DNA from 4 places in the Symbiopectobacterium sp. genome. Region 1 is predicted to be linked to each of the others. Evidence: predicted binding sites of a transcription regulator. Region 1 holds the regulator's gene; each other region holds the start of a gene.
What was found. The regulator PurR, encoded in region 1, represses purine synthesis genes. The targets are predictions, from matches to a motif close to CANGCAAACGTTTGCNTG.
Positions count from the first base shown of each region.

Region 2: cvpA (colicin V production protein) is a predicted target of PurR. The motif match lies at 4,501-4,518, and genes of this name have one in related genera.
Region 3: ACTBDZ_RS07875 (NCS2 family permease) is a predicted target of PurR. The motif match lies at 2,800-2,817, and genes of this name have one in related genera.
Region 4: ACTBDZ_RS02840 (amino acid aminotransferase) is a predicted target of PurR. The motif match lies at 6,671-6,688, and genes of this name have one in related genera.

Region 1 is NZ_JBPETA010000127.1:1,401-9,530, forward strand. Features, by position in the region: gene ACTBDZ_RS11985 (cold shock domain-containing protein) at 1-247, opposite strand, end outside; tRNA gene ACTBDZ_RS11990 (tRNA-Val) at 425-501, opposite strand; gene ACTBDZ_RS11995 (MATE family efflux transporter) at 707-2,074, opposite strand; gene ACTBDZ_RS12000 (riboflavin synthase subunit alpha) at 2,538-3,188, shown strand; gene cfa (cyclopropane fatty acyl phospholipid synthase) at 3,257-4,408, opposite strand; gene purR (HTH-type transcriptional repressor PurR) at 5,034-6,059, opposite strand; gene ACTBDZ_RS12015 (cytochrome bd-I oxidase subunit CydH) at 6,276-6,542, shown strand; gene ACTBDZ_RS12020 (C40 family peptidase) at 6,617-7,474, opposite strand; gene ACTBDZ_RS12025 (Grx4 family monothiol glutaredoxin) at 7,885-8,130, shown strand, end outside.
Region 2 is NZ_JBPETA010000002.1:8,509-16,638, reverse strand. Features, by position in the region: partial or broken gene ACTBDZ_RS00315 (histidine ABC transporter permease HisQ) at 1-302, opposite strand, end outside; gene ACTBDZ_RS00310 (lysine/arginine/ornithine ABC transporter substrate-binding protein) at 369-1,148, opposite strand; gene ACTBDZ_RS00305 (UbiX family flavin prenyltransferase) at 1,565-2,134, opposite strand; gene purF (amidophosphoribosyltransferase) at 2,337-3,854, opposite strand; gene cvpA (colicin V production protein) at 3,876-4,382, opposite strand; gene dedD (cell division protein DedD) at 4,690-5,448, opposite strand; gene folC (bifunctional tetrahydrofolate synthase/dihydrofolate synthase) at 5,438-6,706, opposite strand; gene accD (acetyl-CoA carboxylase, carboxyltransferase subunit beta) at 6,795-7,712, opposite strand; gene ACTBDZ_RS00275 (DedA family protein) at 7,926-8,130, opposite strand, start outside.
Region 3 is NZ_JBPETA010000060.1:7,806-15,935, forward strand. Features, by position in the region: gene pduL (phosphate propanoyltransferase) at 1-593, opposite strand, end outside; gene ACTBDZ_RS07870 (1-propanol dehydrogenase PduQ) at 776-1,912, opposite strand; gene ACTBDZ_RS07875 (NCS2 family permease) at 2,988-4,355, shown strand; gene ACTBDZ_RS07880 (Na+/H+ antiporter) at 4,776-6,422, shown strand; gene ACTBDZ_RS07885 (response regulator transcription factor) at 6,802-7,482, shown strand; gene ACTBDZ_RS07890 (hypothetical protein) at 7,472-8,130, shown strand, end outside.
Region 4 is NZ_JBPETA010000017.1:7,946-16,075, reverse strand. Features, by position in the region: gene mukB (chromosome partition protein MukB) at 1-1,696, shown strand, start outside; gene ldtD (L,D-transpeptidase) at 2,206-3,930, shown strand; gene ACTBDZ_RS02850 (DUF882 domain-containing protein) at 4,111-4,659, shown strand; gene ACTBDZ_RS02845 (MBL fold metallo-hydrolase) at 4,742-5,374, shown strand; gene ACTBDZ_RS02840 (amino acid aminotransferase) at 5,419-6,609, opposite strand; gene ACTBDZ_RS02835 (porin) at 6,840-7,949, opposite strand.

The sequences.
Region 1 (8,130 bases):
TGGCGGTAAGCTTGATGCGCTCGCCTGCGATATAAATGTATTTGCTTTCCGGTTCGACTTTCACGGCATAAGCCGACAGACCCTTGTTATTGGTTGTGGGTTCGAAATTGACGGTCGCGCCTTTTTTAAGCAGATCCGGATTGGCGACCTTAATCACATGAAAATAACGATTATCGCCGTTTTCATCTTTGATAAATCCAAAACCTTTATCTTTAAACCAGGTTGTGATCGTTCCGTTCATCGCCATTACCGCCTACCTAATCGTTTATCACCTTATTTTTGCAGCGCGCAGTGTAAAGCACAATCCCTACGCAGACCACCTCTTTGGTTTGTCTCTTGATGATAAATGTCGGGTGTTATTGCCAGAGACGGGCTTCAGGAGATTGGAAGCAGAGTGATAAATAGAACACTGAGGAACAAGAAATGGTGCGTTCTAATGGACTCGAACCATCGACCCCCACCATGTCAAGGTGGTGCTCTAACCAACTGAGCTAAGAACGCATTTTGTGAGGCTGGTAACTAAAGCAGCGGGCAATGCCCTGTGCTGCCGTGCGAGGTGCATAGTAGTGAGTGAACGTGGTGCTGGCAAGACGCAAATGCAACATTTATGCGGTTGAACCGCACGACTGCTGCGCTTGTGTTCACTTTGCGTTTTTTTCACCCAACACCGGTGGCGTGCTGCCCCTTGCGTTGGGTGATATCAGGGCTAGAGCGCCGCGCGCGCCAGAATATCGCCGGGCGGTTGGCGTTGCAGATAACGGATACGTAGCACCATCATGATCGCGGCAGCAGTGAGTCCGATGATAAAGCCACACCAGAAACCGGCAGGACCCATGCGCGGCACCCAATAATCGGTCATTGCCAGCAGATAACCGCTGGGTAAACCGAGTATCCAGTAGGAGAAGAACGTGATGTAGAAAATGGAACGCGTGTCTTTATAGCCACGCAATACGCCGTTGCCGATAGCCTGCACCGCGTCTGAGATCTGATAAATCGCGGCCAGAAGCATCAACTGCGCCGCCATAGCGACCACTTCGGGATTCTTGTTATACAACAAGGCGATCTGTTCACGCAGCAACGCGGTGAAAATGGCGGTACAACAGGCCAGCATCACGCCGGTCGCGATGCCGGTGTAGGCCGCAACACGCGCATCTTCCACGGAGCCTTCCCCCAGCCGGTGGCCAACGCGGATCGTCGAGGCAATGCCGATAGACAACGGCAGCACGAACATCAGAGAACTGAAGTTCAGTGCTATCTGATGCCCGGCAACGTCAATCACGCCGAGCGGCAGGATCAGCAGGGCGACGATGGCAAACAGCGATACTTCGAACAGCAGGGCGAGCGCAATGGGCAAACCAAGCGAAAACAGAAGCCGCATGGCGGAGAAATCAATCTGCCAGCGCTGCCACTTTATATCGCGCAGCCAGCGTGCGTGCATACTGTAGAATGCCATCATCAGCATCATGATCCAATAGGTAGAGGCTGTCGCGACGCCGCAACCCACACCGCCCAGTTCGGGCATGCCAAATTTGCCGTAGATAAAGATGTAGTTCAGCGGAATATTGATCAGCACGCCAATAAAGCCAATCACCATGCCCGGCTTGGTTTTGGATAACCCCTCACACTGGCAGCGCAGCACCTGATAGAACAGATAGCCCGGTACTCCCAGCAGCATCACGTGCAGATAGCCGATGGCAACATTCGCGAGCTCCTGTGAGTCGGTATGCATCATGGCAATAACATGCTTGCCGTTATACAGCACTATCATGGTGATAACCGCAACGATCGCGGCCAAAATAAGCGCCTGCTGAACCTGATGGGCGATGCGCGGGCGTCGGCCAGAGCCGTTGAGTTGGGCTACCACTGGCGTGAGCGCCATTAATAAACCATGTCCAAACAGGATGACCGGTAACCACACGGAGGTACCGACTGCAACCGCCGCCGTATCGGTGGCGCTATAAGCACCCGCAATAATGGTGTCAACGACACCCATGGACGTTTGGGAAACCTGCGCAATAATGACAGGAACCGCGAGCGTTAACAGGCTCCGCGCCTCTGACAAATATTTCTGCACGCAAACACCTTCCTTGAATTGTTAAAACGAAAAACTGACGTCGATACCGCCTCGCTTTCTGTTATACGGCAGCACGGTGAGGTGGCGCGTTGCTTTTCCAGCAGGGGGTTTGGGATGAATGAAAGTAAACAACCGCAAGCGAGATAAAGAGCACAAATGGCTTTCGAAGCCATCCATCTGAGATGGAAAATCAATCGATGACAGAACGTTGTTCTAGTGTAGCGGCTTGGCATAAGTAAACCAACTTATTTGTAAGATATTGTGTCAATGGAGAGGTTCTGTTGTCTTATCGGATTTGTCAGGCGACAAAGGCGGGAATACGTTTGGTTTTCCAGTCGTTATGAGGCAAACTGCAAAATGATTTGTCAGCCTTTATTCCCTCGCGGCGTGCCACGGTAGCGTAGGGGGAGAGGCTGGCACAGTAGCATTCAGTTATTTCACTGATTTATTATGAGGCAAGCGTATGTTTACCGGTATTGTTCAAGGCACCGCGCCGGTGGTGTCCATCGATGAAAAAACGAACTTCCGCACGCATGTGGTAAAACTTCCTCCCGAATTACTGACCGGCCTGGTGACAGGTGCCTCGATTGCCAATAACGGCTGCTGCCTGACGGTGACGGCGATTGATGGCGATCGGGTCAGTTTTGATTTAATGAAAGAGACGCTACGCCTGACCAACCTGGGCGATATCACGCCGGGCGATCTGGTGAATATTGAGCGTGCCGCAAAATACGGCGATGAGATTGGCGGACATGTTATGTCCGGGCACATTATGTGCACGGCCGAAGTGGTTAAAATTCTTACCTCGGAAAACAACCACCAGATTTGGTTCCGGCTCTCCGATGAATCGCAGATGAAATATGTGCTGCACAAAGGTTTTATCGGGATTGATGGCATCAGCCTTACGGTGAGTGAAGTGACTCGCAGCCGTTTCTGCGTGCATTTGATTCCCGAAACGCTGCAACGCACCACGCTTGGTCAAAAGCGATTGGGGAACCGGATCAATATCGAAATCGATCCACAAACTCAGGCTGTGATCGACACGGTTGAACGTGTGCTGGCACAGCGTCAGGCACAAGAGGCCGCAACGGCAAATGCCGTGCAGAGCGCCTGAAGCCTGAGCTGAAAAAGCGATAAAAAATGCCGTACACTCTTGGCTGTACGGCGTTAAGCTGACCGAAATCAGCGCGCTACACGCACGCCGCCTTCAATCCCTTGGGGGCTAAACAACACCTGCCACAGTTGAATATTGCGCGCGCGAAACGCTCCGGCGCAGGCATTCAGGTAGTAACGGAACATACGATTAAAACGCGGTGAGTAACGGTTTGCTAACTGTGGCCAACTGGCGACAAAGCGATCGTGCCAGGCCATCAAGGTTTTATCGTAATCGGCCCCAAAATTGTGCCAATCCTCCATCACCAGATAAGGTTCACTGCGTACGGCAATGTGGCGCACGGAGGGCAGGCAGCCGTTGGGGAAGATATATTTGTTAATCCAGGGGTCAACCTGCGAATCGGTTTTATTTGCCCCAATGGTATGCAGCAGAAACAGCCCTTTTGGTTTGAGATTTTTGCTGACGACGCGAAAGTACGTATCGTAATTTTTCGGTCCAACGTGCTCAAACATGCCGACAGACACGATGCGATCGAAATGTCGGTTAAGGTCGCGGTAATCCTGCAATTCAATGGTGACGTTGAGATCGCTACAGCGCGCCTGAGCCAGTTTTTGCTGCTCACGTGAGATGGTCACGCCGTAAACCGATACGCCATAATGGAGTGCCGCATAGGCGGCCAGCCCGCCCCAGCCGCAGCCAATATCCAACAGTGTCATGCCTGGCTGAAGCTGAAGTTTTTCACAAATCATGCGCAGTTTGGCCTGTTGCGCCTGCTCAAGGGTCGTGGCCTCTTTCCAGTAGCCGCAGGAATATTGCATATGCGTGTCAAGCATCAGGCTAAACATATCGTTGCCCAGATCGTAATGTTCCTCGCCGACGATCCAGGCTCGCTTGCGGGATTGCAAGTTAATCAAGCGCGCAGCGACAATGTGCAAAATGTCTTTGAGATGATGGGGGGCCTTTTTCTCAAGCTCTGCACGTAAGATACGCCGAAAAAAACAGTCTAAACGATCGCACTCCCACCAACCGTCCATATAGCTTTCCCCGAGCCCCAGGGAGCCTTCACGCAGAACGCGCTTGTAGAAATCGGGGTTACGTACCCGGATATCAAACGGGCGTGAGCCATTGATTTTGATATCGGCGATCGCCAATAACGCGTGAACGATACGGAACCAGGACGTGTTATGTTCTGCCAGTTCCTCTACATATGATGAACTCATAACTTCTCCCAACCTTGCCAGACAGCGCCGCAAGGAACAGCATAGACAGTCTCTCATCAACCCGAACGCTGCGGTTTGCGCGCAGCGTGTTCGAATCACGGGCAGGTTACCCGTTGTTCAAATAGTAAGCGGTTGCATTCGTGCGCAGCCGTTTATGCTTGCCCGTTGCACAGCGGCAGCGGGCATAACATCCATCGTCTACTCTCTGGATACCCAGAGGGAATGAAGTGTCAACGCCGGTACGTGGTAACACGTAGGGGCACATATCCTGATACGCAGTGCTGCGCTCGTTATAATAAGGATAAATGTAGGGATATTGTCCGAATGAAAAACAGTGTATGACTGCTTCAATCAGAGGACAAGTCAAAATTGATTGATGCAGCCATATAGAATTTACAAATCAACGTACTATAACCGTCATACTTCAAGTTGCAGGTGCGTTGACTGCACTCGCTCACCCGAATCACTTACTTAAGTAAGTGATTCGGGATTCCCTCATTTGCCGCGTTACGACGCTCATAAATGAGCCTCGCCCTAAAGGGCCAGCGCAAGCGCTGTTCAAAACGTTAACGTTTTGTCCTGCAACTCGAATTATTTAGGGTATATAAGAAAATCGTCTTAAACATTAACGGCGGTAGTCGTGAAATGGGCCGTCACCCACTGAACGGCGCTCGATAAGCGTTGGGTGAACCTCAATCATCTGCGCATCTTCACGCTTGCTGGTGATGCGATCGAGCAGCATGGTAAAAGCAGATTGGCCCAAACGTTCTTTTGGCTGGTGGATCGTGGTTAAGGCTGGGGTGAAATAACGTGCATGGCGAACATTATCGTAGCCAATCACGGAAATATCTTGCGGTACGCGTAGTCCCAACTCATCAGCCGCGCAGATAGCGCCCATGGCCATGATGTCACCGCCGCAGAAAATAGCGGTCGGGCGCTGTTTCTGCGCCAAAATCTGGTGCATGGCTTTGTAACCGGATTCCGGCTCGAAATCACCCTGAACAATCCACTCATCGCGAACCGTGATATCCGCTTCCTGCAAGGCTTTGAGAAAACCCAGATAACGCCCGCTGCCCGTGTTGCGTTCCTGAATACCCGGAATGGCACCGATGTCGCGGTGGCCGCGCTCAATCAGATAACGCCCAGCCAGGTATCCCCCTTCGAAGGCGTTATCAATGATGGTGTCAGTGAAATCGCTGTGTGCCTGACCCCAATCCATTACCACCATAGGAATGCTGCGGTAATCGGCCAACATGCTCAGCAGTTCAGGCGGATATTCCGCACACATCACCAACAGGCCATCGACCCGTTTTTGCGCCAGCATGGAAAGATAGGCTCGCTGTTTTTCCAGGTTATTATGCGAGTTACACAGAATCAGGGTGTAGCCTTTTGCATAACAACTGTTTTCAACTGCTTCGATAATTTCCGCAAAGTAGGGTGCTTCGCTCGAGGTGGCGAGCAGCCCGATGGATTTGGTGTGGTTTACCTTTAAGCTCCGAGCCACTGCGCTCGGAGAGTAGTGTAATTCCTTGATGGCTTCCCGCACGGCCGTTTTGGTCTCTTCGGCGACGAAACGTGTTTTGTTGATGACGTGAGAGACGGTTGTTGTTGAAACGCCAGCACGCTTTGCCACATCTTTGATCGTTGCCATCTAAACATGACTCCTGAACCTACTTGTTACGGCAGTATATAGTTTGTTAATCGTTTGCTTTTGCGTAATGTTCTCTTTCCGATGGTATAAACAGGATATCAGAAGGAGACTGCCGAAATACTTTGTACCTAAAGGGGACGCGTTGATCTCATCGAAGATGACGTGTTCGGACACCGACGCAGCGCACGGTAAACTGCGAATTTTGGCTGATTTGCCGTGAAAGTGAAAGGGATAATTGATTTAATTAGTGCAGCCGGGATCGGAGATTTTCCCTATAAATGTGTAACAATGCTTTTTTGGCGTCATTGTGCTGCGGGTAGTGGTGTGCAGGAAAGAACGGAGCATCCAGTGCGGCGGCAATTTTCACGCGTTTCTGTGTTTCAAGGAGATAGAATGAATACTGATTTGAAAATGTCATTACTGACCACAGTTGGAGCGTTAGTCATGATCATGGTATTTAACTTTGTTGCCGTGTTGAACTGATCGCGATTAAAATAAAGACCAGGCTGCATAAGCATCACCTGGTCTTTATTATCGCTAACGCGTCGATGTGGCGATTAACGAATCGTTTGTGGTGTCACCACGCGACGTGCACCAATGTAGTGTTCCTGCCAGTAGTCTTCGCTCAACTTACTGATCTTGATATCGGCACCGGTTCGCGGTGACTGAATAAACTTGCCATTGCCGAGATAAACCCCGACATGATCGGCGGTGCCGCGACCATTGATGCGAAAGAACACCAGATCGCCAATCTCCAGTTCACCCTTATTGATGGGCGCAGCATCGCGCAGGTGATACATTTCATTGGCGGTGCGCGGAATAGGAATCTTCACCACATCTTTATAGGCATAATAGACCAGACCGCTACAGTCGAAACCGGTGTAGGGCGAGTTACCACCCCATTGATAAGGTTTACCGATCTGACCCATCAGCTTGTTCATCGCCGTCATTTTTGCATGCTGATAACGGCGCTTATGCGCTTCACTGAGCACCAACTCTTTGCCCGCTTTCTTGGCACCTGGTTTTATCGCCGCCGTTTTCTTCTCAGTGGCATCAGCGCCTTTTTTGAGCCCCTTTACTAGTTTTGCGGGCGTTGCGCTATGGTAGCGCGATGACGTGGTTTTTGACGCAGTGCTCTTGGTCTCAACGTCGGCAGAACTCTTTTTAGTGGCGGTCGTTTTGGTGGATTTCGTGTTTTGCGCTACTTTGGCTTTTTCCTGCGTCGCCTTTTTCTTCGGTGGTTCTGGTGGGGTTTGTGGTTTTTTAGCGGTTTTGGTGGTCTGGTTTTTTTTCAGGTGTTTGTCATCCGTGCTGGCGCTGGCTTTCTTCTCCGCATTGGTGTGCGGAGCTGCCTGGGCAACATTAACAAACAGATGGCTGAAGAAAACGAAGATCAGAGTAATAAATACGCGCATGATAAAAGAGACCGAATACAATCCTTAACTCACTCAATTCGAACAGTATTCACGAAAACGGCATGAGAAAAAAGCAGGAAATCACCTTTTCGCTTAACAGAATCATGAGAAAACGTTAATAATTGTTTTCCCGCTGTAAATATCATCATTTATTGCGGCATATTTCACCGAGGGTGACTTAGGGGGAACGGCGACAGGAAAAACCCTACAAAAAATGGCGTTTTTTTTGTCATGACAGCTCTCGCTACAATGAAGCAACGGTATATGTGCTTTGCAATCGCTTGGATAACAAAGCACATACGCGACAATGGTGCGATAATACCCCGTTACATAATGATGCCGTGCGATCCCTCCGACAGGAAGAGGGCACCGTGATGGCTCGCAGAAACACCGTTTGAGGAAGCAAAAGCATGACGACGACAACGATTGAAAAAATTCAGCGCCAGATTACAGAAAACCCGATTCTGTTATACATGAAAGGTTCCCCGAAGTTGCCGAGCTGCGGTTTCTCTGCCCAAGCCGTGCAAGCGCTGTCGGCGTGCGGTGAACGCTTCGCGTATGTGGACATTTTACAAAACCCGGATATTCGTGCTGAGCTGCCAAAATACGCTAATTGGCCGACCTTTCCCCAACTGTGGGTTGACGGTGAACTGGTT
Region 2 (8,130 bases), on a different contig from region 1:
ACCCGAGCGTGATGATCCCCGCCGAGAGCATCGATATCGATTTGTGCGATACCGAGCGTTTCCGTCACGCTATTGAGCGCAATTTGCAGGCCATAAAAAATCAATAACATTAACACCAGATCCGGCACGCCACGGATCAGGGTGGTGTACGCGGAGAAAAAACCGGACAGCAGGCGATTGGCAGAGAGCTTGGCCCCAGCGCCAATCAGCCCAATGACCAACGCCAACAGCAGCGAGCACACCGCTAATTGCAGCGTCATGCGCGCCCCATCAAGAATCAGGTCGGTATAGCCGTAGAGCATCGCGTGTTTCCGTCTAAAAAGGCACACTCTGCCTGCAAGACGCAGGCAGATCCCAGCAACACGCCATTAGCCGCCGTATACGTCAAAATCGAAGTATTTCTTCGCGAAAGTGTCGTAGGTGCCGTCTTTGCGCATCTCTTCAAACGCTTTATCCAGCGCAGCTTTCAATGCTTTATCTTCTTTGCGCAGCCCCATGCCGGTACCGACGCCAAAGAATTTGTCATCCTTCACTGCCGGACTCGCGAAGACGTAGTCTTTACCCGCCGGTAATTTCAGGAAGCCTTCTCTGCCCGCCACTTCATCCTGGAACGCGGCATCGATACGGCCTGCGGTCAAGTCGGCGTAGATCAAATCCTGGTTCTGGTAAGCCACCACATCAATGCCTTTCGGCTGCCAGTTGGCATTGGCATAGGCTTCCTGAGTAGAGGCCTGCAACACGCCGACACGTTTACCGCGCAGTGATTCCAGCATCGGTTGAATGTTCGCCCCTTTCTTCTCAATCAGACGCGCGTTGGCAGCGTAGAGTTTTTCCGTGAAAGCAATCTCCTGCTGGCGCTTCTCAGTGATGGAGAGCGAGGAGATGATGGCATCAATCTTTTTCGCTTTCAGTGAAGGGATCAACGCGTCGAAATCACTTTCCACAAAAGTACATTCAGCCTTGATGCGCTTGCACAGCTCTTTAGCCAAATCAATATCAAACCCTACCAGTTCACCGCTGGCATTCTTGGACTCAAAGGGTGCATACGTCGGGTCGGTGCCGATTTTGAGATTCTTGGGAACATCGGCCAGCGAGCTTCCCGCAGCAATAACTAAGGCCAACGGCAGAATTCTGAATAATTTTTTCATTTCGCAACCCTTATCTTGATGGAATGATGATCAAAAAGAATGAATATCACTAAGCGTAAAGGGGCGGTCAGACGCCTGCGCGCTCTTGCGCGAAAGGGATGCCAGCGCCGCCAGTCTCATCAGCAGAAACCTTGCAAAATCCGCGCCATAATCGCAACAGAATACGGATAAATCCGAACTCTGCCGCAGGCGCGTAGTGATAGGGGCACCCTGATGAGGGTAATGATGCGTGTGTTGATCAGGAAAGAGACGGCGCGCTTTCCCGGCAACATATTGGTGCAAATCAATCAACACTTGAACCATAACAACGCATCATCGCTTAAGCGTAGTGCAAACCTTGCGCAGACAGGCAAGAAAGCGAGGGAAAAGATGACAGGAATTGCACCTGATTGGTGTGTTTTTACGATTGGGCGGCGTTAACTGCCCTGCCAGCGTGTGAACAGTGCTTCAGGCAACGCAATATCAAACTGATCGAGCACACGGTTGACCGTTTGATCCACCACGTCTTGCAAGGTTTGCGGACGGTGATAAAACGCGGGAACGGGCGGCATGATCACTGCCCTCATTTCTGCGGCTGCCGTCATCAGGCGCAGATGCCCGAGGTGCAATGGGGTTTCACGCACGCACAAGACCAACGGGCGACGCTCTTTTAATATCACGTCTGCGGCACGAATCAATAAGTTATCGCTGTAGCTGTGCACAATCCCTGAAAGGGTTTTGATGGAACAGGGGAGAATCACCATTCCCGCGGTACGAAACGAACCGGACGACAGAGAGGCCGCAATGTCACGACTGTCATGCACCACGTCCGCCAATGCCTGCACATCGCGCACGCTGAAATCACTCTCCAGCGTCAGCGTTTGTCGGGCGGCCGGGCTCATGATCAAATGGGTTTCCACGTCTGCCAACGGTTGTAACACCTGTAACAGGCGCACGCCATAAATCGCGCCGCTGGCACCGGAAAGTCCAATAATGAGTCGTTTCATGCCAAACCTCGAGATGCTGCTGTGCAAAAAGGATAACGGGCAGACTTTGCCTTATCCCCGCTCAATAAGCAACAAAGGGAGGCGCTTACGCACCTCCCTTTGATGTTGCTCACAAGTCAGTCATTCCCGCGCAGGCGGGAATCTCTTACAGAAGGAACGCGTTTCTTCTCACAGAGATCCCCAGCTTTCGCCTTGGATGACATCAACCTTCGTTGTGCAGTTCCAGATCCTCGACTTCGTTCTGACTGCGCAACGCTTTGGCATCGTCATTACGCAGCCCTTCCAGATAGTCGAGATAACCCTGATCGACATCTTTTGTCACGTAGATACCGTTAAATACCGAGCATTCAAACTGCACGATATCCGGGTTTTCTTCCCGCGCGGCGGCGATCAGATCGTCGAGATCCTGGAAAATCAGGGCGTCGGCACCAATAATCTGGCGAATCTCTTCTACTTCGCGACCATGGGCAATCAGCTCATTGGCGCTCGGCATATCAATGCCGTACACGTTAGGGAAACGAATTTCCGGCGCGGCAGAGGCCAGATAAACGCGGCGTGCACCCGCTTCACGCGCCATCTCGACAATTTGCTCCGAGGTGGTACCGCGCACGATGGAGTCATCCACCAGCAGCACGTTTTTGTCGCGGAACTCAGCGCGGTTGGCGTTCAGTTTGCGACGCACCGAGTTTTTACGCTGTTCCTGACCCGGCATGATAAAGGTACGGCCAACATAGCGGTTTTTCACAAAGCCCTGGCGGTACGGTTTATCGATAATGCGCACAATCTCCAAGGCGATATCGCAGGAGGTTTCAGGGATAGGAATTACCACATCGATATCCAGATCTTCCCACACGCGGGCAATCTTCTCGCCCAGTTTTTGGCCCATGCGCACGCGGACGCTGTAGACCGAAATTTTGTCGATAAAAGAGTCCGGGCGAGCAAAATAGACATACTCGAACAGGCACGGGTTGCTTTTCGGGTTTTCGGCGCACTGGCGCGTAAACAGTTGCCCTTTCTCAGTGATGTAAACCGCCTCTCCCGGCGCTACGTCACGCAAGAACTCAAAGCCAAGGGTATCGAGCGCCACGCTTTCCGAGGCCACCATATACTCGATGCGGCCATCGGCCAGTTCGCGCTTGCCGATCACCAACGGACGGATACCGTTTGGATCGCGGAAAGCGAACAAACCGTGCCCGATGATCATCCCAACGCACGCATAGGCACCGCGAATCATTTTATGGGTGGCGGCAACGGCAGCAAACACGTTGTCGGCATCCAGCGGGTAGTGTTGGAAACGATCCAACTCGCAGGCAAAGATATTGAGCAGAATCTCGGAATCAGAGGTGGTGTTAACGTGGCGACGCCCTTGCTCAAACAGCTGTTTGCGCAGTTCATGGGCGTTGGTCAGGTTACCGTTGTGCGCCAGCGTGATGCCAAACGGGGAATTGACATAAAACGGCTGGGCCTCCGATGCGCTGGAGCTGCCCGCGGTAGGATAACGCACATGCCCCACGCCCATATTGCCTTGCAGGCGCTGCATGTGACGCGCCTCGAATACGTCCTTCACCAGGCCGTTTGCCTTACGCAGGCGGAAGCAGTTCATGGGGTCGATGGTGACGATGCCTGCGGCATCTTGTCCACGGTGCTGTAACACCGTTAACGCGTCATAAATCGACTGGTTTACCGGTGTAAAACCGGCGATACCGACAATACCGCACATGTTGTCTTTTCCTCATCAGCGCTACCGCAGCTCTATGTGCTGCGGCAAGAAACTTGATGTGCTTTGCAGGTAGTCGAAAAACCACCTGATGATATAGCTAAACTGCGGGATAAGCTGAGACCGTTTCCAGTCGTCGCTTTGTGAAAAACCGGTACCGGTAAAGGTATCCAAAAAGAACAGCAATGCAGAGACAATCAACACACCGCGCAATGCACCAAAGCAAATGCCCAGTACTCTGTCGGTGCCTGAAAGCCCGGTTCGTTCAACCAGTGAACCAATCACATAGTTGACGATCGCTCCCACAATCAATGTCGCAATAAACAGAATGGCGATGGCAACCCCGTTGCGCACCAGCTCGTCTTCAAAACGCGTGAAATAGACCGACAGGTATGGGTAATAATGGCTGGCGACAAAGAATGCACTGCCCCAGGTGATCAGCGAAAGCGCCTCACGAACAAAGCCCCGGATCAAACTGACCAGCGCAGAGAAACCAATAATGCCAATGATGACGTAATCAACCCAAACCATGAATTCTCTCACTCACGAACGATGCCAACACAATCTCTCTCGCACCAGCAATCATTACCGCCAGCTCAAGAGAGCGTAGCGCCGCTCATCATCCTGTTCGCGGCGCATTCTAACAGAAAAAGAAAACGTTTGCGTAGCCTATTCCCCAACGATTTCACCGATAGGTGAATTTGCTGGCAGCGTACTGGCAAAGTCACTTTTCTTCCGCGTCATCCTCGGCGAAAGCCGGGGATGACGCGGTGGGCAGGGATGACCGTTTTAGTAGGTTTTGCCAACAACCTCAGCGGACTTAACCCTCTTGCAACCCTTAACGTGCTCTGTAGTTCCTGACCTGCCCGCTCAGCCCACTCAGCTGTTGCAGTTCGCCAAGGGCGGACTGTAATTTCTGTTTTGACGCATCCGGCCCGACGTAAACGCGGGTTATCTCCCCTGCGACGGGTGTCGACGGCACCGTGTAGGCGCGGTATCCCGACAGGCGCAGCTTGGCAACAATTTCATTCACCTTATCCGCATTTTTCAGTGCACCCAGTTGCACCACATAGGCTTGTCCTGCGGGCGCGGCTTCCTGCTTCACTTCCGGTTGCGCTACGGGCGGCGGTGTAGGCGTTGCCGGCTTGCTTTCCGGTTTCGGCTCAGGTTTCACTTCCGGTTTGATTTCCGGCTTCGCCTTGGGTTTGGTTTCCGGCTTCACGTCCACTTTAGGGGTTACCGGACGCGCTGCCACGACTGGCGGGGCAATTTCTATCGGTGCGGCAGGAGGCGGTGGCGTACTGCTCGGCGGTGCCTGCATGGCACCGTCATCCTCAGGCGCGGTCACACCGCCCTGAGCCGGTTGCCCTTGCATCGCCTGCTGTGCCCCTTTCGGCGGCTCACTGGGCAACGACTGGTTCAGTGAAGGCAGCGATTCGGCCTCCGTGCTGTCACCCGGCTTTGGCACCAGCGGGATCGCGGCAAACTCATCTTCATAATGTTTCTTTTTGCCATCCAGCAGTGCTGGCAGCACAATAACGCCCAACGCCACCAGAATAATGGTGCCGACCAGACGGTTTTGAAACTTACTTGCCATTCGATCCCCTCTCCTCCTGCGCTTTCATCACATGCGCTACCGTATGAAAAGATCCGCACACCACGACAGTATCCTGCGTATCTGCATCTTGCATCGCCTGATGCCAGGCGTTCGCGACATCGTCAAACGACCGGCAGCGATCCAGATGTGCCGCTATCAATTCAGCGCTGGCACCACGTGGCCCCTCCAACGGGGCGCAATACCATTCATCCACCACGGGCTTGAGGTGCGCCAGCGTATCGGGAATATCTTTATCGGCCAGCATACCAATCACCGCACGTACTTTGCCCGTTTTTGGCAACTGCGCCAATCGCCCGGCCAGATAGGCTGCTGCATGGGGATTATGCGCAACATCCAGAATCAGTTTCGGCTGTTCACTCACCGTTTGGAACCGGCACGGTAACGCAGCGCGACGCAACCCCTGTTCGACAGCCGCCAGAGAGACGTCAATCGGCCCCTGGCGCAGCGCGGCCAGCGCCGTAGCAGCGTTGGGCAATGGCACGTTCGGCAGCGGCAGCGTCATGCGCTCTCCGTCGGCGGATTGCCAATACCAGCCGTCGCCTTCCAGCGCAAAGTGCCAATCGCGACCACGCTTGAACAACAATGCCCCTTTCTCTTCGGCCACAGCAGCAATAGAGGCGGGCATATCCGGCTCACCCACCACGGCTGGAGTATTACCGCGGAAGATACCGGCCTTTTCGCGACCAATACTTTCGCGGTCATGCCCTAACCAGTCAGTATGATCGAGCGCAATACTGGTCACCACCGTCACGTCAGCATCCACAATATTGGTGGCATCCAGACGCCCACCTAACCCGACTTCCAGAATCACCACATCCAGATTTGCCTGCCTGAAGAGGTGCAGTGCCGCAAGGGTGCCAAACTCGAAATAGGTCAATGAGACATCGCCACGCCCTGCTTCGATCTCGGCAAACGCCTGAGTGTGCGCGGTTTCCGGCAATTCCTGGCCTTTAATGCGCACACGCTCGGTATAACGCAGCAGGTGGGGCGAACTGTAAACGCCGACACGTAAACCCGCCGCCATCAAAATGGCTTCCAGCGTACAACAGGTAGTGCCTTTTCCGTTGGTGCCCGCGACGGTAAACACCGTTGGGGCCGGACGCAGCAGATGAAGACGGTCGGCAACCTGTTTAACACGCGCCAATCCCATATCAATGGCAGTGGCGTGCAGGTGCTCCAGATAATGAAGCCACGCGGCCAAAGGCGACGTGGCTTGGGGAATGAGAAGATTTTCCATGAGTCCCGTTCACTGGCTTACGGTTCATTGATACAGGGTGCACAGAACGGCCTAAGCACAATCCTGTCGCACCCTGTTCATGTGTCACTTATTGCGCATCATCCTGCGGTTCAGTGGTCACTTCCGGCGGACGAACCTCAGCGGTGTCCACCGGCTCAGGGTGGTTGGTCAGCCGAGACAGTATGCTGGCTAACTTGAAGCGCATTTCCGGGCGGCGCACGATCATGTCAATCGCCCCTTTTTCCAGCAGGAACTCACTGCGTTGGAAACCTGGCGGCAATTTTTCACTTACCGTCTGTTCGATAACGCGCGGACCGGCAAAACCGATCAGCGCTTTAGGTTCAGCAATATTCAAATCGCCGAGCATCGCCAGACTGGCGGAAACACCGCCCATGGTCGGGTCGGTCAACACCGAAATATAGGGCAGACCGCGCTCGCGCATTTTTGCCAACGCTGCGCTGGTTTTCGCCATTTGCATCAGCGACATCAGCGCTTCCTGCATACGCGCACCGCCGCTGGCGGAGAAACACACCAGCGGACAGCCATCTTCCAACGCCTGCTCAACCGCACGCACAAAACGCGCGCCGACCACAGAGGCCATGGAACCGCCCATAAAGGCAAATTCAAAGGAAGCAGCGACCACCGGCATGCCGTACAGCGTGCCTTTCATCACCACCAACGCGTCTTTTTCGTCAGACTGCTTTTGTGCAGCAACCAGACGATCTTTGTATTTCTTCGAGTCTTTGAACTTCAGCGCATCCTTGGGCTCCAGCTCACTACCCAGCTCAACCACGCTGTCCTTATCCAGAAACGCATTCAAGCGCGCACGGGCGGAAAGTCGCATGTGGTGGTCACACTTGGGACACACCTCAAGGTTACGCTCCAATTCAGCGCGGTAAAGCACCTGACCACAACTGTCACATTTGGTCCATACCCCTTCAGGAATATTGGCCTTGCGGGTCGGTGTAATGTTGCTCTTGTTAAGAATTCGTTCAATCCAGCTCATTGATAACCTTTCTGCTTGAACCTGGCCGTGGCCAGTCCGCTCTGCCCCGTCACTACGCCCGTTTACCGCAGCTTGAACCGGTGTTTACACCCGTATTGCAAGGCGCTGATAACGCAGGTCGTCATCAGGGACAGACCATAAATGCCGCTCATTAAACCATAACACTCCGGGACTGTGGATAGAAAACTGGTCAAACCGGAGCGATTACCGCGTTTATTCTTGTGAACGCGACGGGCTATTCGCCCGGGCCGCCGCTCGTCTATGCCGCCAGATTTCAATGATCCCCGGCAAAATAGAGATGAAAATAATCGCGACAATCAATAACTTCAAGTTTTCTTGCACAATCGGCAGGTCGCCGAACAGGTAACCTGCGTAGGTAAACAGTAATACCCACAGCAATGCCCCTACCACATTATAG
Region 3 (8,130 bases), on a different contig from region 1:
GAAGCCTGCGTGGCGCGCACCACCACGTGTTGCATGATGCCGGCACGTTGTCCCTGTGCCTGAATGCTCACTTCCATGCCGTCGCGCAGTGCATGGCGTTCAGCGTCTTCCGGTGAAATATGGATATGCCGCCAGGCGACGATGGTGCCCGAAGCTTTTTTTACGCTGCCTTTCGGGCCAACGATTTCAATACCGGGAGAGTCCTGAAGATCGCCCGACATGCGCACCGGGGCTTTCACACCCAGTACAAAACTGTCGGCGACAGAGATTTCCACTTGTGTCGTGGGGCGCAGTGGGCCGAGCACACGCACATTTTTGATTTCCCCTTTCGGGCCGCGCAGCGTGACACACTCTTCTGAGGCGAACTGGCCTGGCTGTTTCACGGCTTTCATGCGTGTTAGCGTTGCGCCGTAGCCGAACAGGATATCCATGTCTTCCCGCGCCAGATGAATATGGCGATTAGAGATGCCAACCTGTACTTGAAGCGGTGCGCTGGGGGCATCAAGGGTTTCAGAACGGGATGAGCCCTGTGCGGCCAGTTCTTGCATTACCTGCTGGGTGATCCATGCAATCTGTTGCTGTGTTGCGTTCATCAATTCAGTTACCTGCGTTTTCCTGTCTTTACGTCATGCACCGGTGCGAATGGGGCTGTTGTGGCCTGTCGCGGTGGTGCTATTCACCCTAATCAACACGGCGTGTCCGCGTTTGTGATTCGCGAGGACTTTATTGCGCAGCCCGTGGCGGGCAGGACAATTTCGTCCAGTCGCGATGCTGATTAGCCCGCAATCTGGCTTATCAACTGGCTGATCGCATCGCGGGTGGGAGCGTGTGGATTACTGGCGGTGCAGCCATCTGCCAGCGCGGCATCGATCAAACGCGTGAGCTGTTGCTCAACGTCATGGGCACTAATATTCAATTCACGCAGCGTTGCCGGGATATCGAAACGTTGATTTAACGCGCGAATTTGTTGGGATAACTGCTGGATACGCGTGTGTTGATCGCCCTGTTTGATGCCTGCTAACGCCGCACAGCGCGCGTAGCGTTCGCGCGTGGCATCACTGCCGGTGGCTGCGTTGTAATCGATCACCAACGGGAGCAGCATGGCGTTAATCTTGCCGTGAGGAATGTGGAACACACCGCCCAGAGCGTGTGCCAACCCGTGTACCAACCCCAATCCGGCGGTTCTGAACGCCATACCCGCCATGCAGGAGGCGTTGTGCATTTTGGCGCGCGGTGTAATAGCTTGCGGCTGCTCGAACACCTGTGGCAGATAGTCCCACACCAGCAAGATGGCCTTTTCCGCCAGCGCGTCACTGAAATCGTTAGCCTGGGAAGAAACGTAGGCCTCAATCGCGTGGGTGAGCACATCCATGCCGGTATCAACGGCGACGCCGCGCGGCACGCTCACCACCAGTTGCGGATCGAGAATGGCGATATCGGGCTGTAATTGATCGGAAACCAGCGGGTATTTTTGCCCGTGTTCAGGATCGGAGATCACCGCGTAGGTGGTCACTTCGGAGCCGGATCCGCTGGTGGTCGGGATTGCCACCAATACCATCGGATGCTCCGGATACAACGCCTCCAGGGTGACCTTGATGCCTTTGGCGGCATCCAAAGAGGAACCGCCGCCGAGTGCGATAATTACGTCTGGCTGTAGCGTTTTGAATGCCGCTGCCCCGGCGTGCAGCACGTTAACATCAGGGTCGGGTTTTACCCCGCTGAAGATACTGATGCGCGCCTGTGGCATAAAACCGGCGAGATAATCGGTTTTGCCGGATTTTGCCATAAAGTCATCAGTGACAATGGCGACCGTTTTATGGTTATAGGCGCGTAAGGCTTCCATTGCCGTGTCACCGAAATAGACGCGCGGCATGGCAAACACAGGAATATTCATGGCGTGATGTCGTTCCATGGGGCTGTCAGTGCGAGCGGGCAGCAAACAGCGTAGGTTTCTCAATGCTGGCTAACCTAACATGCGGTGAAAAAGGAGCGGCAGCATTGCGCAGAAGTTGGATTCTTTTGTCCTGTCGCAGGGGGGATATCAAAATAATCCACGCGGGGATGTGCGCATAACGGCTAAAGCAGGCGTGGACGGCGCTGCCAGAGGAATGACATAAAGGAAGGTCAAGGCATTGTGGTGCAGGAAGGCAAGCAGCCGTTGGTCTTTGTTACGACAGGCTACAATATCAATATTGCGGAGAGCCCCGTTGGCGCGCCGTCACCTCAGGCTTTTGCCAGAAAGAGGGTGAAAAAATCACGCCATTAAAAAAGGCGGGTATCAGTGATACCCGCCTTTTCAGTGCTGGTTACGACGTGCGTAACCGCATATGTGCTTTAATCGCGAACGATTAACGGAAGATAGCGTAGGGAGCCAGACCGCGATAGGTTTTGCCCAACGCTTTTATTACTTTGTTGATATTACTGACAATACTCATCTTCTTATTCCTACGCTTTCTTGAATCTTAGTGGTTGGTGAACATGTTGAAGTTGACGCTAACGCTTTCGAACATGGCAACGATTTTTTTGATCAGTTTCATTTGTCTCTCTCCGAGTGATTGTTCATTTTTCTGTGATGCTCTTCACGTTTTTAAAGATACGCCGCTTGGCAGCGCAGGTCAACTTTTTTGTGAGGCTAATCACAAAAAAATGGTTCACGAGTTTTCTGTGCATGAAACGCCGTTCTGTTTTGTCGAGTGATAGATAAATTGTCTGGATTATCAGTTGAAATACACAGCCCAGAAGCAGGATAATCTCCCGTTTCTCCTCCGACCTGCCAGATACAATTGTGATGCGCCTCGCAAGCTAATCGTTTGCGTGCCCGCAGAGCCGGTGTGAAGTGCATTCGGGGGCGTCAGATATTTGCGCTGCGGTGCGGAAGCGCCGCTGTTGTGGGTGCGTGCAGCGATGGGAGATCGTCATGGCAGGCAAGGCCATATGCACCCTCCGGTTTTACTTTTACAAATAATGACATCTCAGGGGATACCACCATGTCAAATAGCTCTCGTCAGGCTGGCAATGCGGCGCGCCCGCAAAGCTCACTTGATGCTTTTTTTCACATCACACAGCGCGGCAGTAATGTAAGACAGGAAGTGCTGGCCGGGTTAACCACGTTTCTGGCGATGGTGTATTCGGTCATTGTCGTGCCTGGCATGTTGAGCAAGGCGGGTTTCCCGCACACGCCGGTGTTCGTGGCAACTTGCCTGGTCGCAGGGCTGGGTTCCTTGCTGATGGGACTGTGGGCCAATCTGCCCATGGCAATCGGCTGCGCCATTTCGCTTACCGCATTTACCGCGTTTAGTCTGGTGTTGGGGCAACAGATCAGCGTACCGGTAGCCTTAGGCGCGATCTTCCTGATGGGGTTGCTGTTTACCGTGATCTCTGTGACTGGCATCCGTTCCTGGATCCTGCGTAACTTGCCGTTGGGCGTGGCGCATGGCACCGGTATCGGTATTGGTCTGTTCCTGCTGATCATCGCCGCCAACGGCGTGGGTCTGGTGATCAAGAACCCGATCGACGGGCTGCCTGTTGCGTTGGGTAACTTCACCTCGTTCCCGGTGATCATGTCTTTACTGGGACTGGCGGCCACCATCGGTCTGGAAAAACGTCGTGTGCCGGGCGGCATCTTATTGGTGATTGTGGCTATTTCCATTATCGGCCTGATTTTTGATCCGAACGTGAAATTCCAGGGCTGGTTCAGCTTGCCGAGCCTGACCGATGAAAACGGTCACTCGCTGATGTTTAGCCTGGATATCATGGGGGCGTTGCAACTGGCGGTACTGCCAAGTGTACTGGCGCTGGTGATGACGGCGGTGTTTGACGCCACCGGTACCATCCGCGCGGTTGCCGGGCAGGCGAACCTGCTGGATAAAGACGGGCAAATCGTTAACGGTGGGAAAGCGCTGACGGCGGACTCCGTGAGCAGCATGTTGTCCAGCTTGGTCGGGACGTCTCCCGCGGCGGTCTACATCGAATCTGCGGCCGGCACGGCGGCAGGCGGTAAAACGGGGTTGACGGCGACGGTGGTCGGCGTGCTGTTCCTGTGCCTGCTGTTCCTTTCCCCGCTGTCTTATCTGGTGCCGGGATACGCGACTGCGCCAGCATTGATGTATGTGGGTCTGCTGATGCTGAGCAATGTTGCCAAGCTGAATTTTGATGACATCGTTGATGCCATGTCAGGTCTGGTCTGTGCGGTGTTTATCGTGCTGACCTGTAATATTGTGACTGGGATTATGCTGGGCTTTGGCGCACTGGTGCTGGGGCGTGTTTTCTCGGGTGCATGGCGTAAACTGAACGTTGGCACCGTGATTATCGCAATCGCGCTGGTGGTGTTCTACGCCGGTGGCTGGGCGCTCTGATTATTTTGTGCGTTAGTCATTAAGGGGATGGCTATGCCGCAATCCCCGTCATCCTCGGCGAAAGCCGGGGATCTCTGCCAGAAGAAACGCCGGTAACCTGAAAAAGATTCCCGCCTGCGCGGGAATGACCGTCTGAGGTTGCCTGCGATTTCGCTAGTGCTTGTGGTCATGAGGCCTGTTCGCCATGACCACACTCATCGTTTTTCCTCTTCCCTCATGCTTCCTCTGAAGTATCCCGTCACGGTGATTTTTTGACGCAATTATTTGCAGGGTAATCATGCAAAAAATATGCGTTTTACCCTGAAATTTTGCCCCGCTGAGCGATATTTTCATGTAAAAATAATGGGGCACTATTTCATAACGTACAAAGGGCAGCTCAGCACGCAGTTAAGTCATTATTGGACATCTCCTAAGGAAAGCATGGAAATCTTTTTTACCATTCTGATTTTAACCCTGGTGGTATCACTATCAGGGGTTGTTACACGTATTTTACCCTTCCAAGTTCCGCTGCCCTTAATGCAAATCGCCCTCGGGGCCATTTTGGCCTGGCCCCAGTTTGGCTTGCATGTCGATTTCAATCCTGAACTGTTTATGGTGCTGTTCATCCCGCCGCTGCTGTTTGCCGATGGCTGGAAAACGCCAACGCGCGAATTTATCAAACACAGTCGTGAGGTGATTGGGCTGGCGCTGGTGCTGGTGTTGATCACCGTCGCCGGGGTGGGTTACCTGATTTACTGGATGATCCCGGGGATGCCGCTGGTGGCGGCTTTTGCACTGGCAGCTGTGTTATCGCCGACGGATGCGGTAGCGCTGTCGGGGATTGTTGGCGAAGATCGTATTCCGAAAAAGCTGATGAGTATCTTGCAGGGCGAAGCGTTGATGAATGATGCTTCGGGTCTGGTATCGCTTAAGTTTGCCGTCGCGGTGGCGATGGGCACCATGGTGTTTACCGTGTCCGGCGCGACGCTGGAGTTTGTTCAGGTAGCGGTCGGCGGCCTGCTGGCTGGCGTGGGTGTCACCTGGCTTTACAGTAAATCATTGCGCATCATTAACCGTTGGAGCGGTGATGATGCGGCCACCCAGATTGTGCTGCTGATGCTGTTGCCGTTCGCCTCTTACCTGATTGCGGAACACATTGGTGTATCGGGCATTTTGGCTGTGGTGGCCGCAGGGATGACCATCAGCCACTCTAACGTGATCAGTAACGCGCCGCTGGCGATGCGATTACGCGCCAACAGCGTCTGGTCGATGCTGGAGTTCGTGTTTAACGGCATGGTGTTTATCATGCTGGGGCTGCAATTGCCCGACATTTTGGAAACGTCTGTGACGCAGGCGGAGCTGGACCCCACCGTTGAAACCTGGATGCTGTTTACCGATATCGCCATTATTTACGGCGCGCTGTTGCTGCTGCGTTTCTGCTGGCTGTGGTTTATGAAATATTACAGCCTCCTGTTTCAAAAGAAACGCCCGATGCTGTTTGCTCAGTACACCACGCGTGAAATCTGGATCGCTTCTTTTGCCGGGGTGCGCGGTGCGATTACCTTGGCCGGTGTGCTGTCCATTCCGCTGTTATTAAACGACGGCACCGCGTTTCCTTCCCGCTATCAACTGGTGTTTATCGCCACCGGCGTCATCCTGTTTTCCTTGCTGTGTGGGGTATTGACGCTGCCGTTACTGTTGCGCGAGGTGACGGTGGTGGACAAATCGCTCTATAAGAAAGAAGAGCGGATGGCGCGCATGGCGATTGCCGAAGTGGCGATCCGTAGCTTGCAGAAAATGGAAGAACGTCTGGCAGCGGATCGAGAAGAAAATATTGATGAGCAGGTGGTGCGTGAAGTCAGTGCGCGTGTCATCGGTAATCTGCGGCGTCGCGTCGTCGGTGAGAGCGATTTGGAACACAGTCTGGAGATTGAAAATCTGGAGCGCCGTTTCCGTTTGGCCGCTATCACCGCTGAACGCGGTGAACTTTACCACCTGCGCGCTACGCAGCAGATCAGTAATGAAACCCTGAAAAAGATGCTGCACGATCTCGATCTGCTGGAAGCCGTGCTGAGTGAGAAAGTGTAACCTGGTTTTTGCCTAGCCATGATTTTGCTTAGCTGATGCAGGCTCTACCTAGGTTGAGCCTGCATCGGAACCTTGTTGATTCCCTCTATAGCGTGTTCCGAAGCCTGTCAGATACCTTATCTGCATCTGCATGAGGAATGCACGAAAACCCCACGATCGCAGAAAAACCCTACAAATTTTGGCTAATTGTCAGCATTGTAAACTACTTGTCATTAAATGATAATGATTGTTATTATCCTATAACGCGTTGACGCATAAGAAGCCGCCAGACAGGTTATTGCCTGTGTCAGAGTGGCTCAGATCCTGTTTTTGTGGATCGGTAGCACGTCACTACGCGTGTTGTGGTGTAAGCAGCCATCACTTTGACAGAGGGAAAACTATGCGCGTTTTAGTGGTTGATGACGACTCGGTGTTGTGCCATTGGCTTGGTGCAAAGCTGCACTCACATGGTTATGCCTGCAATATTGTTCATGATGGCGAACATGCGCTCAAAGCCATTAAAGATGACATTTATGACGTGGTGCTGTTGGATCGGATGCTACCAACGTTGGACGGTTTTAGCGTACTGCGTGAGCTGCAAGGGTCGCGTCATCCGCCTATCATGCTGCTTTCAGCGTTGGATCGCGTGATGGGGCTGGAACTGGGTGCCGAAGATTATCTGGGCAAGCCGTTTAATTTCAATGAACTGCGTTTGCGTTTAGAGATTATGGTGCTCAGAGGAAAACCGCAGGACGCACCGTCATCGCTGCTGACGTTTGAAGATCTGCAACTTGATCGTCTGCAACGGGTTGCCTGGCGGAGCGGGCAGCGCATCGATCTTACCGGTAAAGAGATCAAACTGCTGATCATTTTGATGGAAAACCCAGTGCAGGTGATCACGCGTACGCTGTTGTTGGAGCGCGTCTGGGGGTATCACTTCGATCCTCAGACCAACCTGATCGATGTTCATATGTCCAAACTGCGGGCCAAGATCGACAAAGGCTTTCCCCGGCCGCTGATCAAAACGTTAAGATCGATGGGCTATGCCCTTGGTGCAGTGGAAAAAACGGATGTCGCGTAGCGTACACAATGAACCTGCGCTGAGATGGTCGGGTAACGGATGGCGTGAGAAAATTCGCCATTTATGCGTGCACGGTGCAAACCGTTATCCGGTGTTTCTGCGCACCTCGCAGTTTCGCCAATTTATTACGCTGGTCTTCCTGTTTTTGCTGATGGTGCTGTGCTGCATTGTCGGTTTCAGTGTGTTGAGTGAAACGCTGATTCGTACCCACGTGCGCGACGTCATACTGGGCAATATCCATGACCATGCAACCCAATCACGGCTGATCGACACGTCTACGCTGATCGCCCAGCTCAAACGCGATAATCAGGCCAAAACCGATGAGTTGCCTCTGTTTCTGGTGATGAGCAAGCAGGGCGAGATCCTCTACCACAATGCGGGTTGGATGCTGTCCGGGCCAAATTATACCGCGTGCAAAATGGATGTCCCTTGCCTGAAGGCGCTACTGGTTGAAAAGGGGGCGCTGAAGGCCAGCGACCAGCACCGCAGCGTACCCGAGAGCAACCTGGTCGGTATGTCGGTGGCGCTGGATGATGGCGGCGTGTTGTTCACCGCCTATAATCTGCGTCCGATGCTGGAACGTATTCGCACTATTCCACTGGTGGCGGGGGCAGGGCTGTTTGTCGTGCTGTTGTTTTCTCTGGTTGT
Region 4 (8,130 bases), on a different contig from region 1:
CGGTGCGTCGTTGGTGAAACTGGAGCCGTTGGTGGCGGTGCTGCAAAGCGATCCACAGCAGCATGAACAACTGCGGGCACAATACACCCAGGCGCAAAGTGCACAGCGTCAGGCGAAACAGCAGGCGTTTGCCTTAACGGAAGTGGTGCAACGACGTCCTCATTTCAGCTATAGCGACTCAGCGGACATGCTGGGGGAAAATGCCGATTTGAATGACAAATTGCGCCAACGGTTGGATCAGGCAGAAACCGAGCGAACCCGTTCGCGTGAACAATTGCGTCAGCAGCAGGCGCAGTTAACGCAGTACAGCCAGGTTCAGGCTTCGTTGCGCAGTGCGCATGACGCCAAAGATGAAATGCACAAAGAGCTTATTCAGGAGTTGCAGGAGATCGGCGTGCGCGCGGATGCGGATGCAGAGGCTCGCGCCCGCACTCGCCGTGATGAATTGCATGCGGCCTTGAGTGCCAACCGCACGCGCCGTAATCAGTTGGAGAAGCAGATTACCTTCTGTGAAGCGGAAATGGATGGCTTGCAGAAAAAATTGCGCAAAGTGGAACGTGATTATCATCAGATGCGCGAACAGGTGGTGACCGCGAAAGCGGGCTGGTGTGCCGTCATGCGTCTGGTGAAAGACAATGGCGTGGAGCGCCGTTTGCACCGTCGTGAACTGGCCTACATGGATGCTGACGAATTGCGTTCAATGTCGGATAAAGCGCTGGGGGCATTGCGACTGGCGGTTGCGGATAATGAACATCTGCGTGACGTGCTGCGCGCATCGGAAGATCCAAAGCGGCCTGAGCGCAAAGTGCAGTTCTATATCGCGGTTTATCAGCATCTGCGTGAGCGTATTCGCCAGGACATTATTCGTACCGATGATCCGGTTGAAGCCATTGAGCAGATGGAAATTGAACTCAACCGTCTGACGGAAGAACTGACCGCGCGTGAGAAAACGCTGGCGATCAGTTCCAAGAGCGTGGCAAACATTATTCGCAAAACCATCCAGCGTGAGCAAAATCGCATACGCATGCTGAACCAGGGCTTGCAGGCGGTTGCGTTTGGGCAGGTGAAAAGCGTGCGTTTGAACGTCAATGTGCGTGAAACACATACCACGCTGCTCAATGTGCTCTCGGAACAGCAAGAGATGCATCAGGACCTGTTCAGCAGCAACCGGTTGACCTTCTCGGAAGCGCTGGCAAAACTTTACCAACGCCTCAACCCTGAAGTGGATATGGGGCAACGCACGCCGCAAACCATCGGTGAGGAGTTGCTCGATTACCGCAACTACCTTGAGATGGAAGTGGAGGTTAATCGCGGTGCCGATGGTTGGTTGCGTGCAGAGAGCGGCGCGCTTTCCACCGGTGAAGCGATCGGGACCGGGATGTCGATTCTGGTGATGGTGGTGCAGAGCTGGGAAGATGAATCCAAACGCTTGCGCGGCAAAGATATTATCCCGTGTCGTTTGCTGTTCCTCGATGAAGCGGCGCGTCTGGATGCGAAATCCATCGCTACGTTATTCGAACTGTGCGAACGGTTGGAAATGCAACTGGTGATTGCTGCACCGGAAAATATCAGTCCGGAAAAAGGCACCACCTATAAGCTGGTGCGTAAAGTGTTCCAGAATCAGGAGCATGTGCACGTGGTCGGACTGCGCGGTTTTGGCAGTGAGAATGAAGCGCCGCAGGTACAGGTATCGTAGCAGCACGCTTATGGTATGACGTGCAGAAATTGTGCCAGACCTGCTTGAAACCGTCATACCCGTCCACCACCGTCATTCCCGCGAAGGCGGGAATCTCGTGCAGAAGAAACGCGTTTATTCTTTCAGAGATCCCCGGCTTTCGCCGAGGGTGACAAGAGGGAAGTCGAGAATGACGAGTTGTTGACGTGACGTAGTCATCAGTCTGAGAGGTCGTGTTAAACGGCCTCTTTTTTTGTCTCTTAATTTCCCTAATTTGCGCTGTGCACATGACGGACTAGTGAAATAAACCTGCGGGAAGTGGCGAAAAAGCATTGTATATTTATATACTAACGATAATTATGAGCGAATAATTAAAGTGGCAGGTCATCTCAACGTTTTGCGCTATTTGATGACAATAAGTTTCTACATAACGTGAATTAGGGAGTCATATCCATTGGATCTAGTGGCTTTCAGTGCCGATAAAAATATTGTGGCTGATATCGCGTTTAGTGAATACAGGGGATGAATGTATGTTGTTATATGAGCAAAAAGCGCAGAGCACACTGTGCCGTGTTGGCGCGTTGTGGGCCTTGAGCCTGTTTTCTTTCTGTGCGTTGTCGGCTAGCGGGCAGGCGGCGGTAATTCCCCATGCAGCGCCGGGCGTCTCTTCGCACACCGCAGGCTCTGCGTCTCATGAAACCAGCGCGGCGGCGTTACAGGTGTTGGCGGCGAAAGGCGTTAAACCGCATTATCTTTCAGAAATCACCGCACTCTACGCACTGCATCCGGCACAACGACTGTGGGCGGATGAGCACGCCGTGGTGCAGCTTCAGCAACAGTTGGCGGAAGTCGCGCTGTCAGGGGTTCAGCCGCAGTTCACGCAATGGGTGACCTGGTTGACTGATGCCAGTATCAACGGGATGGCGCGCGACGTGCTGTTGTCGGATGCCATGCTGGGCTATCTGCAATTTGTTGACGGCGTGAAGCGTAACGGGACCGACTGGCTCTACAGCAGCGTCCCCTACCGTTTGCAACCGCCTGCGCCTGCGCGCGTGGAGCAATGGCGGCAGGCACTGGTCGCGGGCAACAGCGCTGGGTTTGTTTCATCGCTTGTACCGCGCCATTCACAATATGCCAAGATGCATCAGGCATTAAAAACGCTGTTGTTGGATACGCGTCCTTGGCCGGTGTTGACGATGTCGGATACCTTGCGTCCCGAACAGCAAAGCAATGATCTGGCCGTGCTGCGTGAAATACTGCAACGCACCGGTATGCTTGACACGTCAGGGACCATCACCCTGTTCAATGAGCAACCTGCTGCTACCGACGCGGCTGCTCCGTCACCGGATACCTATACGGGCGATCTGGTCGAGGGGGTCAAGCGCTTCCAGCAGTGGCAGGGGTTAGACGCCGACGGCGTCATTGGCAAGCGGACGCGGGATTGGCTGAACGTTTCGCCGCAAACCCGTGCAGCGCTGCTGGCGCTTAATATTCAACGCCTGCGTCTGGTGCCGGATAATGTGAGCACCGGAATCATGGTGAACATCCCAGATTATTCGCTGAACTATTATCAAAATGGTACGCAGCAGCTCTCTTCGCGTGTGATTGTCGGACAACCGAAACGCAAAACGCCGTTGATGAGCAGTTCATTGTATAACGTGGTGGTTAACCCGCCGTGGAATGTGCCCACCACGCTGATTCGTCAGGATATCGTCCCCAAAGTTATCAAGGATCCCAGCTATTTGCAGCGCAATAATTATACACTGCTCTCTGGCTGGCATTCCGAAGCGGAGACCATCGATCCGACGATGATTGACTGGTCCATGGTGTCGGCCGATCGTTTCCCGTATCGCATTCGCCAGGCTCCCGGTGCCAATAACTCGTTGGGGCGGTATAAATTCAATATGCCCAATTCCGAAGCGATTTACTTGCACGACACACCGAATCATGGGCTGTTCCAGCGCGACATTCGCGCGCTCAGTTCGGGCTGCGTGCGCGTGAACAAAGCTTCCGAACTGGCTGGGCTGCTATTGCAGGATGCCGGTTGGAACGATGCGCGCATTTCCTCCACGCTGGCGCAGGGAAATACCACCTATGTGCCAGTCAAACAGCGTATTCCGGTCAATCTGTACTATTTGACGGCCTGGGTAGCAGACGACGGCAAACCCCAGTTTCGTACAGATATTTACAATTATGATGATACGGTAAAACGCGGGGCGGGCATCCTGGGCAAGGCAGGGCAACTGCTCCAGTAACCGCTGATATTCTGGGGCGTTAGCGCTGTCACAGGGTTTACATCGCAGCGGGGGATCAACGCGATCCTCCACATACCTTGTAGTAAAGCGGGTTGACTCCAATGCACTGCACGGTTATAGTGCCAAACGGCGCGTTTTTTTGTCGTCGTTATGTTCACCTTTTAAGCCGGGGCACACTTCGTGGAATTCATCGATCATCATCGCCGCAGATGGCTGGCGCTGGGCGGGGTCGCGTTGGGCGCAGCCATGCTACCGGGGCAGGCGCTTGCCACGCTATCAACCCCACGTCCACGTATTCTCACGCTAGCAAACCTCAATACCGGCGAGTACCTTAAAACTGAATTCTTCGATGGCCGTCGTTACAACAAAGATGAATTGTCCCGTCTGAACCACTTCTTCCGTGATTATCGCGCCAATAAAATCAAAACCATCGATCCTGCGCTGTTTGACCAACTCTATCGCTTGCAGGTGATGTTAGGCACCAACAAACCGGTGCAGCTGATTTCGGGGTACCGCTCGGTGGACACCAACAATGAAATGCGCAGCCATTCGCGCGGCGTGGCCAAACAGAGCTATCACACCAAAGGGCAGGCGATGGATTTTCACATCGAGGGTGTGCAACTGGCCAATATTCGCAAAGCGGCGCTGAAACTGAAGGCGGGTGGCGTAGGCTACTATCCGAAAAGTAATTTCGTGCACATTGATACCGGGCCGACGCGGAGCTGGTGACCCTTAACGCTAATAGACCCCGTGGCCTGACCGTGTCATGATGGCGGTCACGTAAGGGTGCTTTTTCGTGAAGTGGAGTGCTATGAAATACCAGATTGTTCCCGTGACGGCGTTCAGCCAGAACTGTACGTTGTTATGGTGTGAGGAAACCCGCGACGCGGCGATTGTTGACCCCGGTGGCGAAGCGGAAAAAATCAAACGTGCCGTCGCGCAGTGCGACATCAAGGTATCACAAATCCTGTTGACGCATGGACATCTCGATCACGTCGGTGCGGCTCAGCAACTGGCCGATCACTATCAGGTGCCGATTATCGGCCCACATCCCGCTGATGCATTCTGGCTTGATGGTTTGCCCGCACAGAGCCGCATGTTTGGCCTGACAGAGTGTGCGCCGTTAACACCGACGCGCTGGCTGCAAGAAGGGGATTCGGTGACGGTGGGTAACACTGAGCTGTCCGTGCTGCACTGTCCGGGACATACGCAGGGCCATGTGGTGTTTATTGACAAGGTATCGCGTTTAGCGCAAGTGGGCGATGTGATCTTTAATGGCGGTGTAGGGCGCAGTGATTTCCCACAGGGCGATCATCAGGCATTGATTACGTCTATTCGCACCAAGCTCTTCCCACTCGGGGATGATATCACCTTTATTCCTGGGCACGGCCCGATGTCGACGCTGGGGCAGGAGCGTAAGACCAATCCTTTTGTGCATGATTAATGCACAGGCATCCCCCGACTAGCAGGGGGATGCCTTACAGCATATTACAGCACGGCCACAATGGCTTCGCACAGCGGAGCCATATTTTCCGGCGTCATACCTGCCACGTTAACTCGTCCAGAGTTCACCGCATAGACCGCAAACTCATCGCGCAGACGCAATACTTGCTCTTTGGTCAGGCCGCTGAATGAGAACATGCCGTTCTGCTGAATGATAAACGAGAAATCCTGCGTCGCGCCTTTTTCCTGCAAGGTATTGACGAACAGATGACGCATGCGTTGGATGCGCTCGCGCATCGCCGTCAGTTCTTGTTCCCACAGGGTACGCAACGCTTCGTTACCGAGGATGGTCGCCACCACCGCCGCACCGTGTGCGGGCGGGTTAGAATAGTTGGCGCGGATGATGGATTTCATCTGGCTAAACGTTTTGTCTGCCACATCGGCATTGGCCGCGACCGGCGTGCAGGCACCGACACGTTCGTTATACAAGCCAAAGTTCTTAGAATAGGAACTGGAGACCAGTAGCTCAGGATGGGAAGCAGCGAAAATACGCAGCCCCTCAGCATCCTCTTCCAGCCCGCGAGCAAAGCCCTGATAGGCAAAGTCAAACAAGGGCAGCCAGCCCTTCTGAGCGGAAAGCTCAGCCAGCGTTTGCCATTGCTGCGCCGTAGGATCGATACCGGTCGGGTTATGGCAACAGCCGTGGAATAACACCACGTCGCCCGCCTGAACCGCTTCAAGGCTTTTTACCATGCCATCAAAGTCCAGCGCGTGGTTAGCGGCATCGTAGTAGTGATAATCACACACTTCCAGCCCGGCAGCCTGGAACACGTTTTTATGGTTGGGCCAGCTCGGGTTACTTACCCAAATACGCTTAGCGGAGGTTTGGCTGGCGATAAATTCTGCGGCGATACGCAGGCCACCGGTACCACCCGGCGTTTGTGCGCTACGTGCACGCTTTTCACTGATAATCGCGCTTTGTTTGCCGAACAGCAGCTCTTGCGTGCGCAGGGCGAACTTGGGCAGGCCATCGATCCCGAGATAGTTTTTGGTGGCTTCATTTTCCAGCAAAAATTGTTCTGCTTTTTTTACGCTGGCTAGCACCGGTGTCTTTCCGGTTTCATCTTTGTATACGCCGATACCCAGATTGATTTTTTGTGGACGAGAGTCGGCGCGAAACAGATCGGCCAGGCCAAGAATCGGATCAGCGGCAGCGGCAGTAATATGTTCAAACATTGATGGCTATTCCATGACAGAGGTTAGGCAAGAACCTTCAGGTTACCGCTAGCCATAAGCTTTGCCAACCGTTTGCGATCAAAATGCGGGTGAAATAACAGGAAAAATTGTGGCAGGAGCGACTGCCATAAATGGCGCTAATAGTCAGTTCGTAGAAAACAAAAAGACAGGGCACGAGGCCCTGTCTTTTTCGTTATCAGACTACGTAATGCAGTGGTGATAAAACGAAATTAGAACTGGTAAGTTACACCAACAGCAACTTTGTCATCATCATTGATGCCGTAAGCGTTGGTATCTTTGATCAGGTTGATGTCGTATTCAGAGTATACGGAGAAGTTTTTGTTGAATGCGTAAGTTGCACCCAGGCTCACGTATTTAGTGATGTACGCGTTACGATTGTTGGTGTCGTCTTTAGCTTTAGCAGAAACGTAACCCAGAGACGGAGTCAGACCGAAATCGAAGTTGTACTGAGCAACAGCTTTGAAGATCTTGGTTTTGTCTGCAAAATCAGTGCTAGGTGTGCCTGTTCTGCTACCGTCAACATAGCTTGCATTACGCAGTTCAGAATAGATTGCTGCAGCATAGATGTTGTTAGCATCATATTTCAGACCAGTACCCCAAGCTTCCGCTTTTTTACCGTTACCAGTAGAGGTTGCATTTTGTTCGTTAGTGCGGTTCACGGCAGCGTAGTTAGCAACGATACCAACACCTACCGGAGATACGTACTCAGCAGAAGTACCCCAGCCGTCACCGTTCTGGCGAGACAATTTGCGACCATTACCTTCATTTAAGGTATTTGAGTTGTTAGCACCTTGATATTGCAGACCAAAGTTTAAGCCATCAACCAGACCGAAGAAATCTTTATTACGGTAAGTCAAAACACCAGTAGAACGACCCGTCAGGAAGTTATCAGCGTTAGACTGGTCACCGCCCCATTCAGGCAGGACGTCAGTGTAAACGAGAGAGTCGTATGCGATACCCATGTTACGACCGTAGTCGATAGTACCGAAATCAGTGATTTTCAGACCAGCGAAAGCATAACGGGTTTTAACATCTTTACCTGATTTGTCAGTACCTTCGGTATTATTAGCCGCAAATTCAGCTTCGTAACGGCCATAGCCTGTTACATCACTGTTGATCTGAGTCTCGCCTTTGAAGCCCAGACGAGCATAGGATTTATCACCATTTTCGCCTTCGTAATCAGAGAACAGATGCTTAGCGGTAACTTTACCGTACAGGTCCAGTTTGTTGCCGTCTTTGTTGTACACTTCTGCTGCGTTTACTGCGCCCGCAGCCAACAAAGCCGGGATTACTACTGCAAGAATATTGCGTTTCATCATTATTACCCTCATTACCCTCATTGGTGTTTTAAGACACCCGCCGCTGCCATTAACAATTCTCGAAAAAAGTAATAAAACTCTTACGGAACTATCACTGGAAGTTTGGTGTCCTCCTGTGTCTGAACGCAGTGTTCCATTCACTCGCCCGTTAATCTACCCTAAAAATGATACTAAGTTCGTA